Regions from separate parts of the Streptomyces sp. NPDC057280 genome, predicted to be linked through region 1. Evidence: riboswitches for the same ligand, from Rfam matches in the RefSeq annotation. Region 1 holds a riboswitch; the other holds the start of a gene.
The links. A riboswitch is a leader RNA that binds a small molecule or an ion and turns the genes downstream of it on or off. The one in region 1 is predicted to bind glycine.
Positions count from the first base shown of each region.

Region 2: linked by a shared signal. The riboswitch ahead of gcvT (glycine cleavage system aminomethyltransferase GcvT) and the one ahead of gcvP (aminomethyl-transferring glycine dehydrogenase) in region 1 are both predicted to bind glycine.

Region 1 covers NZ_JBHUYR010000004.1:8,194-18,147, forward strand. The annotation lists gene ACFUO4_RS23865 (MerR family transcriptional regulator) at 1-645, shown strand, start outside; gene ACFUO4_RS23870 (DNA polymerase IV) at 704-2,089, shown strand; gene ACFUO4_RS23875 (PRC-barrel domain-containing protein) at 2,162-2,539, opposite strand; glycine riboswitch at 2,671-2,767, shown strand; gene gcvP (aminomethyl-transferring glycine dehydrogenase) at 2,942-5,827, shown strand; gene ACFUO4_RS23885 (molybdopterin-binding protein) at 5,878-6,297, opposite strand; gene ACFUO4_RS23890 (molybdopterin-binding protein) at 6,358-6,753, opposite strand; gene ACFUO4_RS23895 (APC family permease) at 6,821-8,788, opposite strand; gene ACFUO4_RS23900 (hypothetical protein) at 9,167-9,289, shown strand; gene kdpF (K(+)-transporting ATPase subunit F) at 9,286-9,375, shown strand; gene kdpA (potassium-transporting ATPase subunit KdpA) at 9,384-9,954, shown strand, end outside.
Region 2 covers NZ_JBHUYR010000008.1:305,002-314,955, reverse strand. The annotation lists gene ACFUO4_RS36055 (L-serine ammonia-lyase) at 1-1,124, opposite strand, end outside; gene glyA (serine hydroxymethyltransferase) at 1,184-2,446, opposite strand; gene gcvH (glycine cleavage system protein GcvH) at 2,461-2,838, opposite strand; gene gcvT (glycine cleavage system aminomethyltransferase GcvT) at 2,937-4,055, opposite strand; glycine riboswitch at 4,200-4,303, opposite strand; gene ACFUO4_RS36035 (AAA family ATPase) at 4,493-5,155, shown strand; gene ACFUO4_RS36030 (enhanced serine sensitivity protein SseB) at 5,231-6,016, shown strand; gene ACFUO4_RS36025 (enhanced serine sensitivity protein SseB C-terminal domain-containing protein) at 6,162-6,956, shown strand; gene ACFUO4_RS36020 (ABC transporter permease) at 7,270-8,277, shown strand; gene ACFUO4_RS36015 (ABC transporter substrate-binding protein) at 8,347-9,954, shown strand, end outside.

The sequences.
Region 1 (9,954 bases):
CGGAGTCTCGGGGCTAGCGGTCCGTACCCTCCCCCAAGCTCTCAACTGCGTTCGAGTTGGGGGGACCCCCATCACAGCAACGCGGCCGATCACGCTCCGCAGCGACCGGCGGCCGTGCCGAGCAGCGGAGGGGCGACGTCCATGGCGTCCGAGCAGATCGGCTACCGCGGTCCGACGGCCTGTGCGGCCGCCGGCATCACCTACCGGCAACTCGACTACTGGGCGCGCACCGGGCTCGTCGAGCCGAGCGTGCGGCCCGCCTACGGGTCGGGGACGCAGCGCCTTTACAGCTTCCGGGACGTCGTCGTCCTGAAGGTCGTCAAGCGCTTCCTCGACACCGGTGTGTCGCTCCAGAACATCCGTACCGCCGTGCAGCACCTGCGGGAGAGCGGTTTCCGGGACCTGGAGCGCATGACGCTGATGAGCGACGGCGCCACGGTCTACGAGTGCACCTCGCCCGACGAGGTCCACGCGCTGCTCCAGGGCGGGCAGGGCATCTTCGGGATCGCCGTGGGCGTGGTGTGGCGGGACGTCGAGAGCGCGTTGTCCCAGCTGCACGGGGAGCGGATCGACACCGGGGAGACGCTGGTGGGGCACAACCCGGCCGACGAGCTGGCGCGGCGGCGGGGCAATCGGGCCGTTTGAGGCTTTGCCCGGGGTATCACCGAGGGCATTGTCAGTGGCGTAGGGCAGCATCGGACATGTGAGAACCGCGCCCACGATCCTGCATCTCGACATGGATGCCTTCTTCGCCTCGGCGGAGCAGGCGTCCAAGCCGAGTCTGCGCGGGAAAGCCGTCGTCGTGGGCGGGCTGGGGCCGCGTGGTGTGGTGGCGACCGCGTCCTACGAGGCCCGGGTCTTCGGGGTGCATTCCGCGATGCCGATGGCCCAGGCGCGGCGGCTGGCGCCCAATGCCGCGTATCTCGTGCCGCGCTTCGGGTTCTACCGCGCGATCAGTGAGCAGGTGATGGGGCTGCTGCGGGCGCTGTCGCCGTTGGTGGAGCCGCTGAGCCTCGACGAGGCGTTCGTGGACCTGGAGGCCGGAGACGCGGCCTGGGACGAGGCGTCGGCGCGGCTCGCGGGGGAGAAGCTGCGCGCCGACATACGGGCGGTCACCGGGCTCACGGGGTCGGTGGGGCTCGCGGCGTCCAAGATGCTCGCGAAGATCGCGTCCGAGCAGGCCAAGCCCGACGGTCTGGTGGTGATCGATCCGGGGACCGAGCGGGAGCTGCTCGGGCCGATGTCGGTGCGGATCCTGCCGGGGGTGGGGCCGGCGACGGGAGACCATCTGCGGCGGGCCGGCATCCACACGGTCGACGAGATCGTCGAGGCGGGCGAGGACGAGCTCGTACGGCTGCTCGGCAAGGCGCACGGGCACGGGCTGTACGCCATGGCGTTGGCGCATGACGAGCGGCCCGTGGTGGCGGAGCGGGAGACCAAGTCGGTGTCGGTCGAGGACACCTACGACGTGGACATCCACGACCGGGTGCGGGTGGGGACGGAGGTGCAGCGGCTGGCCGATCGGTGCGTGCTGCGGCTGCGGGGGGCCGGTTTGTCGGGGCGGACGATCGTGCTGAAGGTGCGGCGGTACGACTTCTCCACGCTGACCCGGTCCGAGACGCTGCGGGGGCCGACCGATGATCCGGCGGTGGTGAGGGAGGCCGCGGCTCGGCTGCTGGAGTCCGTCGACACCACGGGGGGTGTGCGGTTGCTGGGGGTGGGGGTCTCCGGGCTGGCCGACTACACGCAGGAGGATCTGTTCGCGCAGGCTGCGGGGGATCCTGGGGAGGTTGCCGAGGAGGACGCCGGGGAGGTGGCCGCCGAGAGGGTGGAGGCGCCTGTCGAGCGGCGGTTCGCAGCGGGGCATGACGTGGTGCATGCCGAGTTCGGGCACGGATGGGTGCAGGGGAGCGGGCTGGGGCGGGTGACCGTGCGGTTCGAGACGCCGGATTCCGAGCCGGGGCGGGTGCGGACGTTTCGGGTGGATGATGAGGCGTTGGCTGTGGCTGAGCCTTTGCCGTTGGTGCCGGTTGAGGGTGGCGCATCCGGCCTTCGGCCGGATTTGGTTTCCCGCCCGCACCACCCGTGACAGTTTCGCTTTCGGGTGCGGGGCCCCTGTGAGGCGCGATCGCGGCGGCTGCGGGACGGTCGTCGGCTCTCGTCAGGCGTCTGCCTCTTCTGTGCCTGCCAGTTTGCCGAAATCCCTGTCGGGGAGGGGCGGGGGTGCGGATACGTCCAGACCGTAGTGGTGGTACAGCTGGAGTTCCTGGTCGGGGGAGAGGTGGCGGCCGACGCCGAAGTCGGGGGCGTCCTTGATCAAGGAGCGGTCGAAGGGGACCTGAAGGGTGCCCTCGATCAGTTCGCTGGGCTCCAGGGGGACGAAGGCGTCCCGGGAGAACAGGCCGGTGCGTATGGCCGCCCATTCCGGCACTCCGGTCGCGTCGTCGAGGTAGACCTCGTCGATCGTGCCGATCTTGGTGCCGTTGCGGTCGAACGCCTTGCGGCCGATCAGATTGCGCGGATCGATGTCGGTCTGCACGGGCCCTCCACTAGGTCGCCACTCGCAACTCATCCGTAAGCACTACAAAAGAGCACATTAGGGCCAGTGGCCACTCGAGGGCTCCTCTAGGGATCGACTATTTGTGCGCTGGTAGGCTGGCAAGCGGCTGTTGACCCTGTGCGGGAGAGTCCTCCGGAGAACGTCCGGGGGCGCCGAAGGAGCAAATCCTCCCCGGAATCTCTCAGGCCCACGTACCGCACGGACGAGGTCACTCTGGAAAGCAGAGCGGGTGTCGACGGCTTCCGCTCTCACCGACGGTGAAAGCCGGGCACCCTCGGGGGTCCGGTGAAGCTCTCAGGTTGAGATGACAGAGGGGGAGGCCGCCGGGACCCGCAGCCGTGGTGTCCCTCGAAGGTCGCGTCAGACCAGGAGGCCTCCGCAATGACCGCCCACCGCACTCCGCTCACCGAACTCGAGCAGGGGATTCCCTTCGAGCAGCGTCACATCGGCCCCGACCACGAGGCCCGGGCCAAGATGCTCGCGCAGGTCGGCTACGGCTCGCTGGACGAGCTCACCGCCGCCGCGGTGCCGGATGTGATCAAGAACGCTGACGCCCTCGATCTGCCGGGCGCGCGGACCGAGGCCGAGGTGCTCGCCGAGCTCCGGTCGCTCGCCGACCAGAACCAGGTCCTCGGGTCCATGATCGGGCTCGGCTACTACGGGACCTTCACCCCGCCCGTCATCCTGCGCAACGTCATGGAGAACCCCGCCTGGTACACGGCGTACACGCCCTACCAGCCCGAGATCTCCCAGGGGCGGCTCGAGGCCCTCCTCAACTTCCAGACCATGGTCGCCGAGCTCACCGGGCTGCCGACCTCCGGTGCCTCGCTGCTCGACGAGGGCACGGCCGCCGCCGAGGCGCTGGCGCTGTCCCGGCGCATGGGCAAGAACAAGAAGGGTCTGTTCCTCGTCGACGCGGACGCGCTGCCGCAGACCATCGCCGTGATCCAGACGCGCGCCGAGCCGACCGGCGTCGAGGTCGTCGTCGCCGACCTCAGCGACGGGATTCCCGCCGACATCGCCGCGCGTGAGATCAACGGCGTGCTGATCCAGTACCCGGGTGCCTCCGGTGCCGTACGCGACATCAAGGCGGTCGTCGACCAGGCGCACGAGCTCGGTGCCCTCGTGACCGTCGCCGCCGACCTGCTCGCGCTGGCGCTGCTGAAGTCGCCCGGGGAGCTCGGGGCCGACATCGCCGTCGGGACCACGCAGCGGTTCGGGGTGCCGATGGGCTTCGGCGGGCCGCACGCCGGTTACATGGCGGTGCACGAGAAGTTCGCGCGCAGCCTGCCCGGGCGGCTCGTGGGCGTGTCCGTGGACGCGGACGGGAACAGGGCCTACCGGCTCGCCCTGCAGACGCGTGAGCAGCACATCCGGCGGGAGAAGGCCACCAGCAACATCTGCACCGCGCAGGTGCTGCTCGCCGTGATGGCGGGGATGTACGCCGTCTACCACGGCCCGGAGGGGCTGAAGGGCATCGCCCGGCGGACCCATCGGTACGCGCGTGTCCTCGCCGCGGGGCTTGCCGCCGGCGGGGTCGAGGTCGTGCACGGGGCCTACTTCGACACCCTGACCGTGCGCGTGCCCGGCAAGGCCGGTGAGGTCGCCGCCGCCGCCGAGGCGAACGGGGTCAACCTGCGTCTCGTCGACGCCGACCACGTCTCCGTCGCCTGCGACGAGACCACCGACCGGGCCCGACTCGGCGCCGTATGGGCCGCGTTCGGGGTCGAGGGGGACGTCGAGGCGCTGGACGCGGTGGCCGAGGACGCGCTGCCGGCGGCGCTGGTGCGCGAGGACGAGTTCCTGACCCACCCCGTCTTCCACCAGTACCGGTCCGAGACCGCGATGCTGCGCTATCTGCGCCGGCTCGCCGACCGGGACTACGCGCTCGACCGCGGCATGATCCCGCTGGGCTCCTGCACCATGAAGCTCAACGCCACCACCGAGATGGAGCCGGTCACCTGGCCCGAGTTCGGGCAGCTGCACCCCTTTGCCCCCGCTGAGCAGGCGGAGGGCTATCTGACGCTCATCCGTGAGCTGGAGGAGCGGCTCGCCGAGGTCACCGGGTACGACAAGGTCTCGCTGCAGCCCAACGCCGGGTCGCAGGGTGAGCTGGCCGGGCTGCTCGCCGTACGCGGGTATCACCGGGCCAACGGCGATGAGCAGCGGACGGTCTGTCTGATTCCGTCCTCCGCGCACGGGACCAATGCCGCGAGCGCTGTCATGGCCGGCATGAAGGTCGTCGTCGTCAAGACCGCCGAGGACGGCGAGATCGACGTCGAGGATCTGCGGGCCAAGATCGAGCAGCACCGGGACGAGCTCGCGGTGCTGATGATCACGTACCCCTCGACGCACGGAGTGTTCGAGGAGCACGTCGCCGACATCTGCGCGCAGGTGCACGAGGCCGGCGGTCAGGTGTACGTCGACGGCGCCAACCTCAACGCGCTGGTCGGGCTTGCCAAGCCGGGCCACTTCGGCGGCGACGTCTCGCACCTGAACCTGCACAAGACCTTCTGCATCCCGCACGGCGGCGGCGGGCCGGGCGTCGGGCCGGTCGGTGTGCGGGCGCACCTGGCGCCGTATCTGCCGAACCACCCGCTGCAGCCCGCGGCCGGGCCCGAGACGGGTGTCGGGCCGATTTCCGCCGCCCCGTGGGGCTCGGCGGGGATTCTGCCGATCTCCTGGGCCTATGTGCGGCTCATGGGCGGGGAAGGGCTGAAGCGGGCCACGCAGGTCGCCGTGCTGAGCGCCAACTACATCGCCAAGCGGCTCGAGCCGCACTATCCCGTGCTCTACACCGGGCCCGGTGGGCTGGTCGCGCACGAGTGCATCATCGACCTGCGGCCGCTGACCAAGGCGACGGGCGTGAGCGTGGACGACGTCGCCAAGCGGCTCATCGACTACGGGTTCCACGCGCCGACCATGTCGTTCCCGGTGGCCGGGACACTGATGATCGAGCCGACCGAGTCCGAGGACCTCGTCGAGCTGGATCGGTTCTGCGACGCGATGATCGCCATTCGCGCGGAGATCGAGAAGGTCGGGGCCGGGGAGTGGCCCGCGGACGACAACCCGCTGCGGAACGCCCCGCACACCGCCGCGGCGCTCGGCGGCGAGTGGGAGCACGCCTACAGCCGTGAGGAGGCCGTGTTCCCGGGCGGGGTCGTGGTCGCCGACAAGTACTGGCCGCCGGTACGGCGGATCGACCAGGCCTTCGGGGACCGGAACCTGGTGTGCTCGTGCCCGCCGCTGGACGCGTACGAGGACTGAGGCCGACCGTGCTTCGGGAGAGGGCCCCGCTTCGGCGGGGCCCGCTCGTTTTACGGGGTGGCGAGGGAGACCTCGGTCGACTTGATCAGGGCCACGACCGGGGTGTCGGCCGCGAGGGCGAGGTCTTCGGCGGCGTCCTTGGTGATGGCCGCGGTGAGTTCGATGTCGTCGAACGCGATCTTCACGGAGGCCATCGCGGCGCCGGTGGTGATGCCGGTGACCGTGCCGGGGAGCTGGTTGCGGATGGAGAGGCCCTCCACCGGGCCGGTGGCGAGGGCCACCTCCGTTGACTTCACCAGGGCGCGGACGGGGGATCCCGGGGCGAGGCCGAGGGCGGTGACGGCTTCCTTGGTGATCGCCGCGGTGAGGTTCTGGCCGCCGGTGAGGCGGATTCCCACGGTGGCCATGACCTCGCCGGAGGTGATGGCGGTGACGGTGCCGGGGAGTTGGTTGCGGATGCTCAGGGTCATGGGCATCAACCGTAGGGGTCTGGGCGGGTTGTGCCCGGTATGAGGGTGTCCGTGGCTTTTCTACGTCCGGTCGATGTGGACGTTCGTCGACTTCACCCGGGCCGTGGCCTCCATGCCCACCTCCAGGCCGAGTTCTTCCACGGCCTCGCGGGTGAGGAGGGAGACGAGGCGGTGCGGGCCGGCCTGGATCTCCACCTGGGCGGCCACGTCGCCGAGTTTGATGGCGGTGACGATGCCGGGGAAGGCGTTGCGGACCGAGGTGTACGACGGCTCGTCGTCGGCCGCGGTGCCCTTGGCCAGCTCCACCGAGAACGCGGCGAGGTCGCGGCCGTCGATGAGGCGGCGACCGCTGTCGTCGCGGTGGGTCGTGACGCGGCCGGCGTCGGCCCAGCGGCGGGCGGTGTCGGGGCTGACGCCGAGCAGGCGGGCCGCCTGGCCGATCGTGTAGGACTGCATGCGGTCACGATAGGGGGAGACGGGAGCGGGGTCGTGGTCGGGCGTCGGCCTGCCGGAAGCCCCGGCTTCAGCCTGTGTGGACCCTTGGACGGCGGGCTCGGTCGGGTTCTGCCTCGCGGAGGACCTCTCGGGTGACGGGGGCCACCTCGCCCTGGCCGAAGAGGAAGAAGCGGAGGAAGTTGGCGAAGGGGTTGCCCTCGGTCCACTCGAAGTAGATGTGCGGGGTGCACCTCGTCATGTCGCGGACGTGGAGGAGCAGCGCGGCCAGGGCGTTGGGGATGGAGGACGACTCCAGGGTCAGGATGCGGTAGCGGTTGTGCAGGACCTCACCGCGGACCGTCAGGCCGGCCTCGAACTCCGAGGGGTCGGTGACCGTCACCTCGACGAAGACGAAGTCCTCCTGGCCGGGGATGTCGTTGTCCTCGCGGATCTGCTCGATCTTGTCGCGGTACTCGGCCTTGTCACGGTTGTCCGGCTCGTTGGCGATGAAGCGGATCTTGCGGCTGGCCATGTCCCGGATGAATCGTTCCGCCATGGGGTCGAGGGTCACGCTGGTGACGCGGAGCTCGAAGGCGCGGGCCAGGCGGGAGAGCAGCGAGACCAGGATGATGCCCGCGATGAAGCAGGCGCCGATCTTGACGCCGTCCGGGCGCTCGATGACGTTGACGACCGTCGTGTACAGGAACACCGCGGAGATGACCGCGAAACCGATCGTCCAGTTGCGCTGGCCCGCCTTGCGCGCCGCGATCGTCACCGCGATCGCCGCCGAGCTGATCAGGACGAGGACGCCGGTGGCGTACGCGCCGCCCTGGGCGTCCACGTCGGCGTCGAAGATCCAGGTGACCAGGAAGGCGATCAGGGTGAAGACGATCACCATGGGGCGTACGGCGCGGGCCCAGTGCGGGGCCATGCCGTAGCGGGGGAGGTAGCGGGGCATCAGGTTGAGCAGGCCCGCCATCGCGGAGGCGCCGGCGAACCACAGGATGGCGATGGTCGAGACGTCGTAGACCGTGCCGAAGGCGCCGCCCAGGTACTCGTGCGAGAGGTAGGCGAGGGCGCGGCCGTTGGCCTGGCCGCCCGACTCGAACTCCTTCTCCGGGATCAGGAGGGTGGTGATGAAGCTGGTCGCGATCAGGAAGCAGCTCATGATGAGCGCGGCCGTGGTCAGGAGCTTCTTCGTGTCCCTGATACGGCCTGCCGGGTTCTCCTCCGTCTCGCCCGGGTCGCCCTTGACGTGTGGCATGACCGCGACGCCGGTCTCGAAGCCGGAGAGGCCGAGGGCGAGCTTCGGGAAGACGACCAGGGCGACGCCGATCATCACGAAGACGTTGCCGTGCTCGGCGGTCAGGGCGCTGGACCAGTCGGTGACCACGTGGCCGGCCGTGATGACGTGCCACAGGCCGACGATCACGACGACGACGTTCAGCGCCAGGTAGAGGCCGACCAGGGCGACCGCGACGCCGATGGCCTCCAGGAAGCCCTTCAGGAACACCGCGCCGAGCAGCGCCACCAGGATGAGGGTGATCAGCATCTGCTGGTCGTGCAGGGCGCTGTTGAGGTGCGGGTTCTCGACGAGGTGGGTGGAGGCGTCCGCGGCGGACAGGGTGATGGTGATCAGGAAGTCCGTCGCGGCGAAGCCGAGCAGGGTCAGGACGAAGAGCTTGCCCTTCCAGAAGGTGAGCAGGCGCTCCAGCATCGCGATCGAGCCCTGGCCGTGGGGGCTCTCCTCGGCGACACGGCGGTACACGGGCAGGGCGCCCGCGAGGGTGACGATCACCAGGACGATCGTCGCGATGGGGGAGAGGAGGCCGGCCGCGAGGGCCGCGATGCCCGGCTGGTAGCCGAGGGTGGAGAAGTAGTCGACGCCGGTGAGGCACATGACCCGGTACCAGGGCTGGCCCTCGTGCTCCGGCGTGGAATCCTTATGCTCCGCCGGCCGGCCCTGGCCCTGGTCCTGGCTTTTGGCCATGTCGGACAGGCCCTCCAGCATCCAGGCGCGCAGGCGACTGGGAGGGGGGTGTTCGGTGGTGGCCATCGGGGGCTCCTGATGTGCGGCTCGGAGTGCGGTTCCGTACGGTTCCGGCCATCACACGGACGGCGGATTCAGCGTAAGCGGAGAGTGACGCATGGGCCCACGGATCAGGGGGTCGGGGGCGTCAAAAGTCCGTTAAGACTGGGGCCGCGGGCCCTTGCCACGCGTCAAGGATGGAGCGTGTGGGGTGGGTGGCCGTCCGTTGCGCTGTCCGGGGGACGGGGTGATGGGCCGGGGCGGGGGTGGACACCCAGCGTCACGCCGGGGCTCGGGCGGGGCTTCGTGGACCGCTGGCGTCAGGGAGGCGTCAAGGGCGGGCCGTGGGCCGTATGGGAGGCGTCAACGGCGGGTGTTCCCGTGCGGTAGCGATGTTTGCTCGGAGTGTCCCTGTTCGAACGAACCTCACTCCAGGAGCTCACGATGGCCGATCTGGCCTTCGTCGTCACCACGATCGCGTGCTTCGCGCTGGTGGCTCTCGTCGCCAAGGGGGTGACGAAGCTGTGACCGCCGAGAACATCGTCGGCCTCGTCGTGGCCGTCGCCCTGCTGGGCTATCTCGTCCTCGCCCTGATCTTCCCGGAGAGGTTCTGAGAGCTGACATGGGTCCCGTCCTCGCAGGCGTCCTCCAACTGCTCGCCCTGACCGGCGCGCTGGCTCTCGCCTACGTCCCCCTCGGCACCTACATGGCCAGGGTCTACTCCTCCGACAAGCACTGGCACGTCGAGAAGTGGATCTACAAGGTCATCGGTGCCAACCCCGACACCGAGATGCGCTGGCCCGCGTACCTGCGCGGAGTTCTCGCCTTCTCGGCGGTCGGTGTCCTGTTCCTCTACCTGATGCAGCGGATACAGGGCGTGCTGCCGGGCTCGCTCGGCTTCTCCTCGATCGACCCGGACCAGGCGTTCAACACCGCCGTGTCGTTCGTGACCAACACCAACTGGCAGTCGTACTACGGCGAGCAGGCCATGGGCCATGTCGTGCAGACCGCCGGTCTGGCCGTCCAGAACTTCGTCTCCGCGGCCGTCGGGATCGCTGTGGCGGTGGCACTCGTGCGCGGGTTCGCCCGGTCGCGGACCGGTGAACTGGGCAACTTCTGGGCCGACTTGGTGCGGGGTGTCGTACGCGTCCTGGTGCCCGGGGCCTTCGTCGCCGCGATCGTGCTCGTCGCCT
Region 2 (9,954 bases), on a different contig from region 1:
TCCATGCCGATCTCGGCTGCGTTCTCCACCTGCTCCGGGGAGCCGCCCAGCACCTCCGCCAGCGCCCCCGCCGCCATCGAGCAGGCCGAGCCGACCTCGCCCTGGCAGCCGACCTCGGCGCCGGAGATGGAGGCGTTCTCCTTGAAGAGCATGCCGATCGCGCCGGCGGCCAGCAGGAAGCGGACGACGCCGTCCTCGTCGGCGCCCGGCACGAAGTTGATGTAGTAGTGCAGGACCGCCGGGATGATGCCGGCCGCGCCGTTCGTCGGGGCGGTCACGACGCGTCCGCCGGCCGCGTTCTCCTCGTTGACCGCCATCGCGTAGAGGGTGATCCACTCCATCGCGTGGGCCAACGGATCGCCCTCCGCCCGCAGTTGACGCGCCGTCACGGCTGCCCGGCGCTTGACCCTGAGGCCGCCCGGCAGGATGCCCTCCCGCGACATGCCGCGCGAGACGCACGCCTGCATGACCCGCCAGATGTCGAGGAGCCCGGACCGGATCTCCTCCTCGGTGCGCCAGGCCCGCTCGTTCTCCAGCATCAGCGCGGAGATCGACAGGCCGGTCTCCTTCGTCAGACGCAGCAGCTCGTCGCCCGTGCGGAACGGGTACTTCAGCACCGTGTCGTCCAGCTTGATGCGGTCCGCGCCCACCGCGTCCTCGTCCACGACGAAACCGCCGCCGACCGAGTAGTACGTCTTCGACAGCAGCTCCGCCCCGGACGCGTCGTACGCCCACAGCGTCATGCCGTTCGCGTGGTACGGCAGCGCCTTGCGGCGGTGCAGGACCAGGTCGTCGTCGAAGGAGAACGCGATCTCGCGTTCGCCCAGCAGGTTCAGCGAACCGTTTCTCCTGATCGCCTCGATCCGCTCGTCGGCGGTCTCCACGTCGACGGTACGAGGGGACGCGCCCTCCAGACCGAGCAGCACCGCCTTGGGGGTGCCGTGGCCGTGGCCGGTCGCGCCCAGGGAGCCGTACAGCTCCGAGCGGACGGCCGCCACCGAGGACAGCACGCCCTCGTTGCGCAGACGGCGGGCGAACATGCGGGCCGCGCGCATCGGGCCGACCGTGTGGGAGCTCGACGGGCCGATGCCGATCGAGAACAGGTCGAAGACCGAGATGGCCACGGGAACTCCTTCAAAAAGGGTGGGGGCACACATCGTCGGGTGCCCCCACCGGGGAACTACTACTTGCTCAGGCCGGGGTACAGCGGGTGCTTGTCGGCCAGGGTCTTGACCCGGGTCTTCAGTGCCTCGGCGTCGTAGGACGGCTTCAGAGCCGCCGCGATGACGTCCGCGACCTCGGCGAAGTCCTCGGCCGTGAAGCCGCGGGTGGCCAGCGCCGGGGTGCCGATGCGCAGGCCCGACGTCACCATGGGCGGGCGCGGGTCGTTGGGGACGGCGTTGCGGTTGACCGTGATGCCGACCTCGTGGAGACGGTCCTCGGCCTGCTGCCCGTCCAGCTCGGACTCGCGCAGGTCCACCAGGATCAGGTGCACGTCCGTGCCACCGGAGAGCACGTTGACCCCGGCCTCGCGGGCGTCCGCAGCGGTCAGACGCTCGGCGAGGATGCGCGCACCCTCCACCGTACGCCGCTGGCGCTCCTTGAACTCCTCGCTCGCGGCGACCTTGAAGGACACCGCCTTCGCCGCGATCACGTGCTCCAGGGGGCCGCCCTGGAAGCCCGGGAAGACGGACGAGTTCAGCTTCTTCGCGAAGTCCTTCTTCGCCAGGATGATGCCGCCGCGCGGGCCGCCCAGGGTCTTGTGGGTGGTGGAGGTGACCACGTCCGCATGCTCGACCGGGTTGGGGTGCAGCCCGGCCGCGACCAGACCGGCGAAGTGCGCCATGTCGACCCACAGGTAGGCCTCGACCTCGTCGGCGATCCGGCGGAACTCGGCGAAGTCCAGCTGCCGCGGGTACGCCGACCACCCGGCGATGATCACCTTCGGGCGGTGCTCCTTGGCCAGGCGCTCCACCTCGGCCATGTCGACCAGACCGGCGTCGTCGACGTGGTAGGCGACCACGTTGAACTGCTTGCCGGAGAAGTTCAGGCGCATGCCGTGGGTGAGGTGGCCGCCGTGCGCCAGGTCCAGGCCCAGGATCGTGTCGCCGGGGGAGGCCAGCGCGAACAGGGCGGCCTGGTTGGCGGAGGCGCCGGAGTGGGGCTGGACGTTGGCGTACTCGGCGCCGAACAGCTCCTTGATCCGGTCGATGGCGATCTGCTCGGCCACGTCGACGTGCTCGCAGCCGCCGTAGTAGCGCCGGCCCGGGTAGCCCTCGGCGTACTTGTTGGTCAGGACCGAGCCCTGCGCCTCCATGACCGCGAGCGGAGCGAAGTTCTCCGACGCGATCATCTCGAGGGTGGACTGCTGCCGGTGCAGCTCTGCGTCGACCGCGGCCGTGATCTCCGGGTCGAGCTCATGCAGGGGCGTGTTCAGTGCGGACATACGTCTACGACTCCTCAGCCGGCGGAAAAGGCGGTGTACTCGTCGGCGGAGAGCAGGTCGGCCGGCTCCTCCGCGACGCGTACCTTGAACAGCCAGCCGCCCTCGAAGGGGGCTGAGTTCACCAGCGACGGGTCGTTGACGACGTCCTCGTTGACCTCGGTGACCTCACCGGAGACAGGGGAGTACAGGTCGGAGACCGACTTGGTCGACTCCAGCTCGCCACAGGTCTCGCCCGCGGTCACCGTGTCACCGACCTCCGGGAGCTGGACGAAGACGACATCGCCGAGCGCGTTGGCCGCGTGCTCCGTGATGCCGACCGTCGAGACGCCGTCCTCGGCGCCCGACAGCCACTCGTGCTCCTTGCTGTAGCGCAGCTGCTGGGGGTTGCTCATGGCCTGAATTCTCCTGTACGCGGGGGACTGCTGATGAATGGGGGACTGCGGAAGGCGTGCGTGAGCAGCGTCCGTGTGCTCAGCATCACCTACGGCGGCTACTTCTGGCGCTTGTAGAAGGGCAGCGCCACGACCTCGTACGGCTCGTGGCTGCCCCGGATGTCCACCCCGACACCGGAGGTGCCCGGCGCGGCGTGCGCGGCGTCGACGTACGCCATCGCGATCGGCTTGCCCAGCGTGGGCGAGGGGGCGCCGGAGGTGACCTCGCCGATCACCCGGCCGTCGGCGACGACGGCGTACCCGGCGCGCGGGACGCGGCGGCCCTCGGCGACCAGGCCGACGAGGACGCGCGGCGGCGCGGTCTCGGCGCGGGCGGCCGCCTCGGTCAGCGCTTCGCGGCCCACGAAGTCGCCCTCCTTCTCGAACTTCACCACCCGGCCGAGCCCGGCGTCGAAGGGGGTGAGGGAGGTGTTCAGCTCGTGCCCGTACAGCGGCATGCCCGCCTCCAGGCGGAGCGTGTCCCGGCAGGACAGCCCGCAGGGGACCAGACCGGCGCCCTCGCCCGCCTTGGTCAGGGCCTGCCACAGCTCGACGGCGTGCTCGGGCTTCACGAACAGCTCGAAGCCGTCCTCGCCGGTGTAACCGGTGCGGGCGATCAGCGCCGGGACGCCCGCGACCGTGCCGGGCAGCCCGGCGTAGTACTTCAGGCCGTCGAGGTCGGCGTCGGTGAGGGACTTCAGGATGCCCGGGGACTCGGGGCCCTGGACGGCGATCAGCGCGTAGGCGTCCCGGTCGTCGCGGACCTCGGCGTCGAAGCCGGCCGAGCGCTCGACGAGGGCGTCCAGCACCACCTGGGCGTTGGAGGCGTTGGCGACGACCATGTATTCGGTCTCCGCGAGCCGGTAGACGATCAGGTCGTCCAGGATGCCGCCGTCCTCGCGGCAGATCATGGTGTAGCGGGCACGGCCGACGCCGACGGAGGCGATGTTGCCGACGAGGGCGAAGTTCAGCAGGGCGGCGGCCTGCGGCCCGGTCACCGTGATCTCGCCCATGTGGGAGAGGTCGAAGAGCCCGGCCTTCGTGCGCACGGCGTTGTGCTCGTCGCGCTCGGAGCCGTAGCGCAGGGGCATGTCCCAGCCGGCGAAGTCGGTCATCGTCGCGCCGAGCGCGCGATGCAGGGCGTCGAGCGCGGTCAGGCGGGGGTGAGTGCTGCTCATCGGACGGTCTACTCCCAAGGCATGACGGGCGAGGTCGTTCCTCCCCATCTGTCATCGGAACCTGAGAGGTTCGCCATGACCGCAGGGGACATGACTTGCACCTTGGGTGGAGCCACCTGAGGGCGGCTCGCTTTTCAGATGTGCCTCGCCCGCGCGGTAACGGGGCCTGAGAGATTCAAGGGAGGGACTTGCTCCTTCGGCGCCCCAGCGACCAGACATGCTGCTGGGGACTCTCCCGCGCGGATTCAAACGGCCGGTATGCAGTTGGCGCGGACATCATTGCACGCATCGGGCATCGGCGGCAGGGCCGCATCGGTGCGGCCCTTTGTGACTGGCTTGTGGCAGGACGAGCACGAAAACAAGAGAGACACCTCATTACCTTCTCTTTACGCTCGGTGGGGAGGGGAACCCCTCGACCCAGGAGGAGGACGATCACGGTGAACAGGCCCACTGCGTACGCCACCACCTCGGCCGTCGCGCTGCCCGCGCAGCCGGCAGCTCCGGCCCAGGAGACCTGCGCGCCGCAGCCGGTCGTCCGCGACCTGCGCGACCGTGCCGGCCACAGCCCGCGCGCCCTGCTCTTCGCCCCCGACGACCTGGTCGTGATCACCGGCCTGCCCGGCAGCGGCAAGTCCACCCTGATGCGACGCGCCGTCAAGGGCATCCGGATCGACTCCCAGGACACCCGCGACCGCTGGGACGCCCGCGCGCCCCGCTTCCTGCCGTACGCGGTCTACCGCCCCCTCGTCCGCGCCGCCCACTACCTCGGCCTGTACCGCGCCCTGCGCTCCGGCCGGGGGGTCGTCGTGCACGACTGCGGCACCCAGTCGTGGGTGCGCGGCTGGCTGGCCCGCGCGGCCCACCGCCGCGGCGGCACCCTGCACCTGCTGCTGCTCGACGTCACCGCGGACACCGCGCTGCAGGGCCAGCGCGAGCGCGGCCGGGGCGTCTCGCGCTACGCCTTCCTCCGCCACCGCAGCGCGGCCGCCCGCCTGATCCGTTCCGTGGAGAAGGGCGACCTGCCGCAGGGCGTGGGCTCGGCGCTGCTCCTGGACCGGGCGGCGGCGGACGCCCTGCGCCGGATCGGGTTCACGGGCTGACGACCAGGGCGCCCAGGGGCCAGCACCCGTTAGCCTTTCAGCCACATCGGCGGTACTCGGCAGGCGGACGGACAGATGGACTTCCCGGCACAGGACTTCCCGGCACAGGCGCACCCTCATCCGCACGGCGGCGGATGGCCCGGCAACGAGCTGGAGGAGGTGCTCTCGGCCTCCCTCGGCGTGCCCGGGGCCGGCGGCCGGATCATCGAGGTCCTCGGCCGCAGCTTCGTCTGGGTTCCGCTGCCGAACGGCGGCGGCGCCCACACCGGCCCGCTCGACCTGCCCACCTTCCAGATCGAGGGCCAGGCCTACGTCCCGGTCTTCAGCTCCGAGGAACAGTTCCGCCAGGTCGCGGGCGCGCACATGGCGTACACGATCGCCCCGGCGGTGGAGTTCGCGCGCGGCCTCCCGCCGCAGGTCGGCATCGCCGTGAACCCGGACGGCGTGGTCGGCGTCCCGCTCCCGCCGGCCGCCGTGGCGGACCTGTGCCGGGTCGGCCGGACCCCGTTGGACGGCCCCAACAGCGGCGGCCGGGTCAAGCTCTACGAGCCCGACTGGCAGGACGACCCGGTCGACTTCCTCGCCACCGCCTCCGCCGAGTTCGCCGCGACGGGAGTCGTCCGCACGGCCCGCCGCTGCCTGGCCGCGATCGAGACGGCCGACCCCGTGCTGTTCGTGGGCGTCGAACTCTCCCAGTGGGAGGGCGACTTGCGTACCCTCCCGATGGACGCCCTGGGCAGGGCCCTGGGGCGGACGCCGGTGCAGTGGCCGGTGAACCTGGTCCTGCTGGACGTGGCGGACGACCCGGTGGGGCACTGGATGCGGGAACAGGTGAGGCCCTTCTACCAGGGCGCTTTGTAACGCCTTCAGGGCAGCAGACCTGGGGGCGCGGGGAACCGCGCGATCAACCACGACGCACCCGCACTCGCGAACCACAGCAAGCCCCGAGCCCTTGGGCGCTTAAGCTGTTTCCGACCACGAAACTTTCCCGAAGGGGCGGTAGAAGGTGAGTGCCAGCGGCACAGCGACCGGCACGGTCGAGCACATGCTGCGCCAGGTGACGCCGGGGCGCTACGACGCCTACGAGGCACTCCTCCGCGCTCTCGCCACCCCCTCCTCCGGCCAGGTCTGGATGCTCCTCTGGCACGGCCAGGCGGGCTCCCCGGACGCCCAGTACGGGAACATGGAGGTCGACGGCTACGGCTACGCGCCCTGCGTCACCTCCGCCCAGGAACTCTCGGCGAGCGGCTGGAACCGCTCGTACGAGGTCGTCGACGGTGTCGACGTCGCGCGCACCCTCTACCCCGACCACTACGGTCTCTGGCTGAACCCGCACGCCCCCGGCGGCGGTGTCGGCATCCCCTGGCTCGACCTGCGCCGTATCGCCACCGGTCTGGAGCGCCAGCCCGCCGGCCCCCTGCGGCTGTCGGAACCCGGTATCGAGATCCCCCAGTTCTACGCCCTGATCGCGCAGAACGCCCACCGCACCCCGGCGGTCCGCTCGCTGCGCCGCGCCTGGGTGCAGCCCGCGCTCGGGGCGCCGTACCTCGCCATCGGTCTCGACGTCTACGACACCAGCCCGCCCGCCGTGGACTCGGTGCGCGCGATGATGCAGCAGTCCATCGGCGCGGTCCCGGACGGGCTGCCGGTGTCGACGGTCGCCATGTCCGACGAGTACGACCCGGTCGCGATGTGGATGCGGGCCGGCGCCCGCCCCTTCTACGACCGAGAGGCGCACGCGGCCCCGGCGCAGGCTCCCGCGGCCGGGTACGGCTACCCTCCGGCGCCCGGCGGCTACTGAGGAGTACCGGGCACGGACTCCGGTGTTACGGGCGTGTGTCTGCGCGCGTAGATGAGGGTGGAAGGCCCCGCAAGGTCCAGATTGCCCCAACTGGCGTGCGTCCGGCGGCTGTTACCCGCTGTCCGGATAACGGAACCCTGCAGCCCGCATCACGTTTATGCATCCTTTCCTCGTCAAGTCTGGCAACAGATCGCCAAAGCGTTGAAGACTCCCGCACCAGGGGTGGGTTCGCCCCTGTGTACGACGGACTGATCACGCCGCTACAGCGGCAAGTGCGGGCCGGCTACCGCCGGTTGAGAGGGGTCCCTGCCAGATGACGGCACCATTGCACGAGCCGACCGCGGAAGCGGCCCCGAGCGCGGCCGAAGAAGCGGCGGTCAACGCCGGCGCCAAGGCCGTACAGGGACGTTCCCTGGGCCGGATCGCCTGGGAGCGTTTGAAGCGGGACAAACTCGCCCTCGCGGGCGGCATCGTCGTCCTCTTCCTCATCGCGGTCGCCCTGCTCGCGCCCGTGATCACCAGCCTGTACGGGCAGGACCCGAACGCGTACAACGACAAGGACCTGATCGACCCGCTGTTCGGCACCCCCAAGGGGTCCTTCGGCGGCATCAGCGGCGACCACTGGCTGGGCGTCGAGCCGGTCAACGGCCGCGACATCTTCGCGCGCATCGTCTACGGCGCCAGGATCTCGCTGCTCGTCGGCTTCCTGTCCGCGATCGTGGCCGTGATCATCGGCACCGTCCTGGGTGTCCTCGCCGGCTTCTTCGGCGGCTGGGTCGACTCGGCCATCAGCCGGGTCATGGACGGTCTGCTGGCCTTCCCGCAGCTGCTGTTCATCATCGCGCTGGTCTCCGTCATGCCGAACAACATGCTGGGACTCTCCGGTACGGGCGTGCGCCTGTTCGTGATGATCCTCGTCATCGGCTTCTTCGGCTGGCCCTACATCGGGCGCGTGGTGCGCGGCCAGACGCTCTCGCTGCGCGAGCGCGAATACGTCGAGGCGGCCCGCTCCCTCGGCGCCGGGCGGCTCTACATCCTGTTCAAGGAGCTGCTGCCCAACCTGGTCGCGCCGATCATCGTCTACACGACGATGATGATCCCGACCAACATCCTCACCGAGGCGGCGCTCAGCTTCCTGGGCGTGGGCGTCAAGCCCCCCACGGCCTCCTGGGGGCAGATGCTCTCGAACGCGATCGACTACTACAAGTCGGACCCCACCTACATGGTGGTCCCGGGTGTGGCGATCTTCATCACCGTTCTTGCCTTCAACCTCTTCGGCGACGGCGTGCGGGACGCGCTGGACCCGAAGGGCTCCCGCTGAACTGCCGTACCTAAAGCGTCCCGTGGCACCGACACGGGGTCTCTCATCAAATCCGGAGGATCCGAGATCGTGACTACCCAACGCACCTCAGGGCGGCGGAAGCAGGCATTTGCCGCTGCCGCCGCGGTCGCCGCGCTGCTGACCACGGCGGCGTGCGGCGGCGGCAACGACGACGGCGGTGACAAGGGCTCGGCGACCGGCGCGGCCGGCTTCAACGCCGCGAACAACAAGGTCGCCCAGGCATCGCTCGCCAAGAAGGGCGGCGAGCTGAAGTTCGCCGGTGCCCAGGACGCCGACTCGTGGGACACCACGCGTGGCTACTACGGCTTCATGTGGAACTTCGCGCGCTACTACAGCCGCCAGCTCGTGACGGGTGCCGCGGCGCCCGGCGAGAAGGGCACCGAGCTCACCCCGGACCTCGCCACCGGTCTCGCCAAGGTCACCGACGACGGCAAGACCTACACGTACACCCTGCGTGACGGCATCACGTGGGAGGACGGCAAGCCGATCACGTCCAAGGACGTCAAGTACGGCATCGAGCGCGTCTGGGCGCAGGACGTGCTGTCCGGCGGCCCCGTCTACCTGAAGGACGTCCTCGACCCCAAGGGCGAGTACAAGGGCCCGTACAAGGACTCCTCCGCCGACAAGCTCGGTCTGAAGGCGATCGACACTCCGGACGACAAGACCATCGTCTTCCACCTGCCGGAGCCCAACGCCGACTTCGAGGAGATCCTCGCCCTGGTCTCGGCCTCCCCGGTCCGCCAGGACAAGGACACCAAGTCCAAGTACGGCCTGAAGCCGTTCTCCTCCGGCCCGTACAAGTTCCAGTCGTACAGCCCGGGCAAGGACCTGGTCCTGGTCCGCAACGACAAGTGGAGCCAGGCCTCGGACCCGATCCGCAAGGCCTACCCGGACAAGATCTCGGTCAAGTTCTTCTCGAACGCCAACGACCTGGACGCCCGTCTGCTCGCCGGTGACTACGACCTGGACATCAACCAGACCGGTCTGTCCCCGCAGGGCCGCACCACCGCCCTCCAGGAGCACAAGGCCAACCTGGACAACCCGGTCTCCGGCTACATCCGCTACGCGACCTTCCCGCAGAGCGTGAAGCCGTTCGACAACGAGCACTGCCGCAAGGCCGTGATCTACGGCGCCGACCACGTCTCGCTGCAGACCGCGCGCGGTGGCCCGGTCGCCGGTGGTGACATCGGCACCAACATGCTCCCGCCGACCGTCCCCGGTTCCGAGGGCCAGTCGTACGACCCGTACGAGCTGAACGGCGCGAACAAGAACGGCAACGTCGCCAAGGCCAAGGAAGAGCTGAAGGCCTGCGGCAAGCCGAACGGCTTCAAGACCACCATCGCGGTCCGTAACAACAAGCCGGTCGAGGTCGCGACCGCCGAGTCCCTCCAGGCCTCCCTGAAGAAGATCGGCATCGACGTCAACATCGACCAGTACGACGGTTCGCAGACGTCCGGCATCATCGGCAGCCCCTCGAACGTGAAGAAGAAGGGCTACGGCATCATCATCATGGGCTGGGGCGCCGACTTCCCGTCGGTCCAGGGCTTCGGTCTGCCGCTGTGGGACGGCAAGTACATCCTCGAGAGCGGCAACAACAACTTCGCCCTGATCAACGACAAGAAGATCAACGGCCTGTTCGACACGTACGTGAAGACG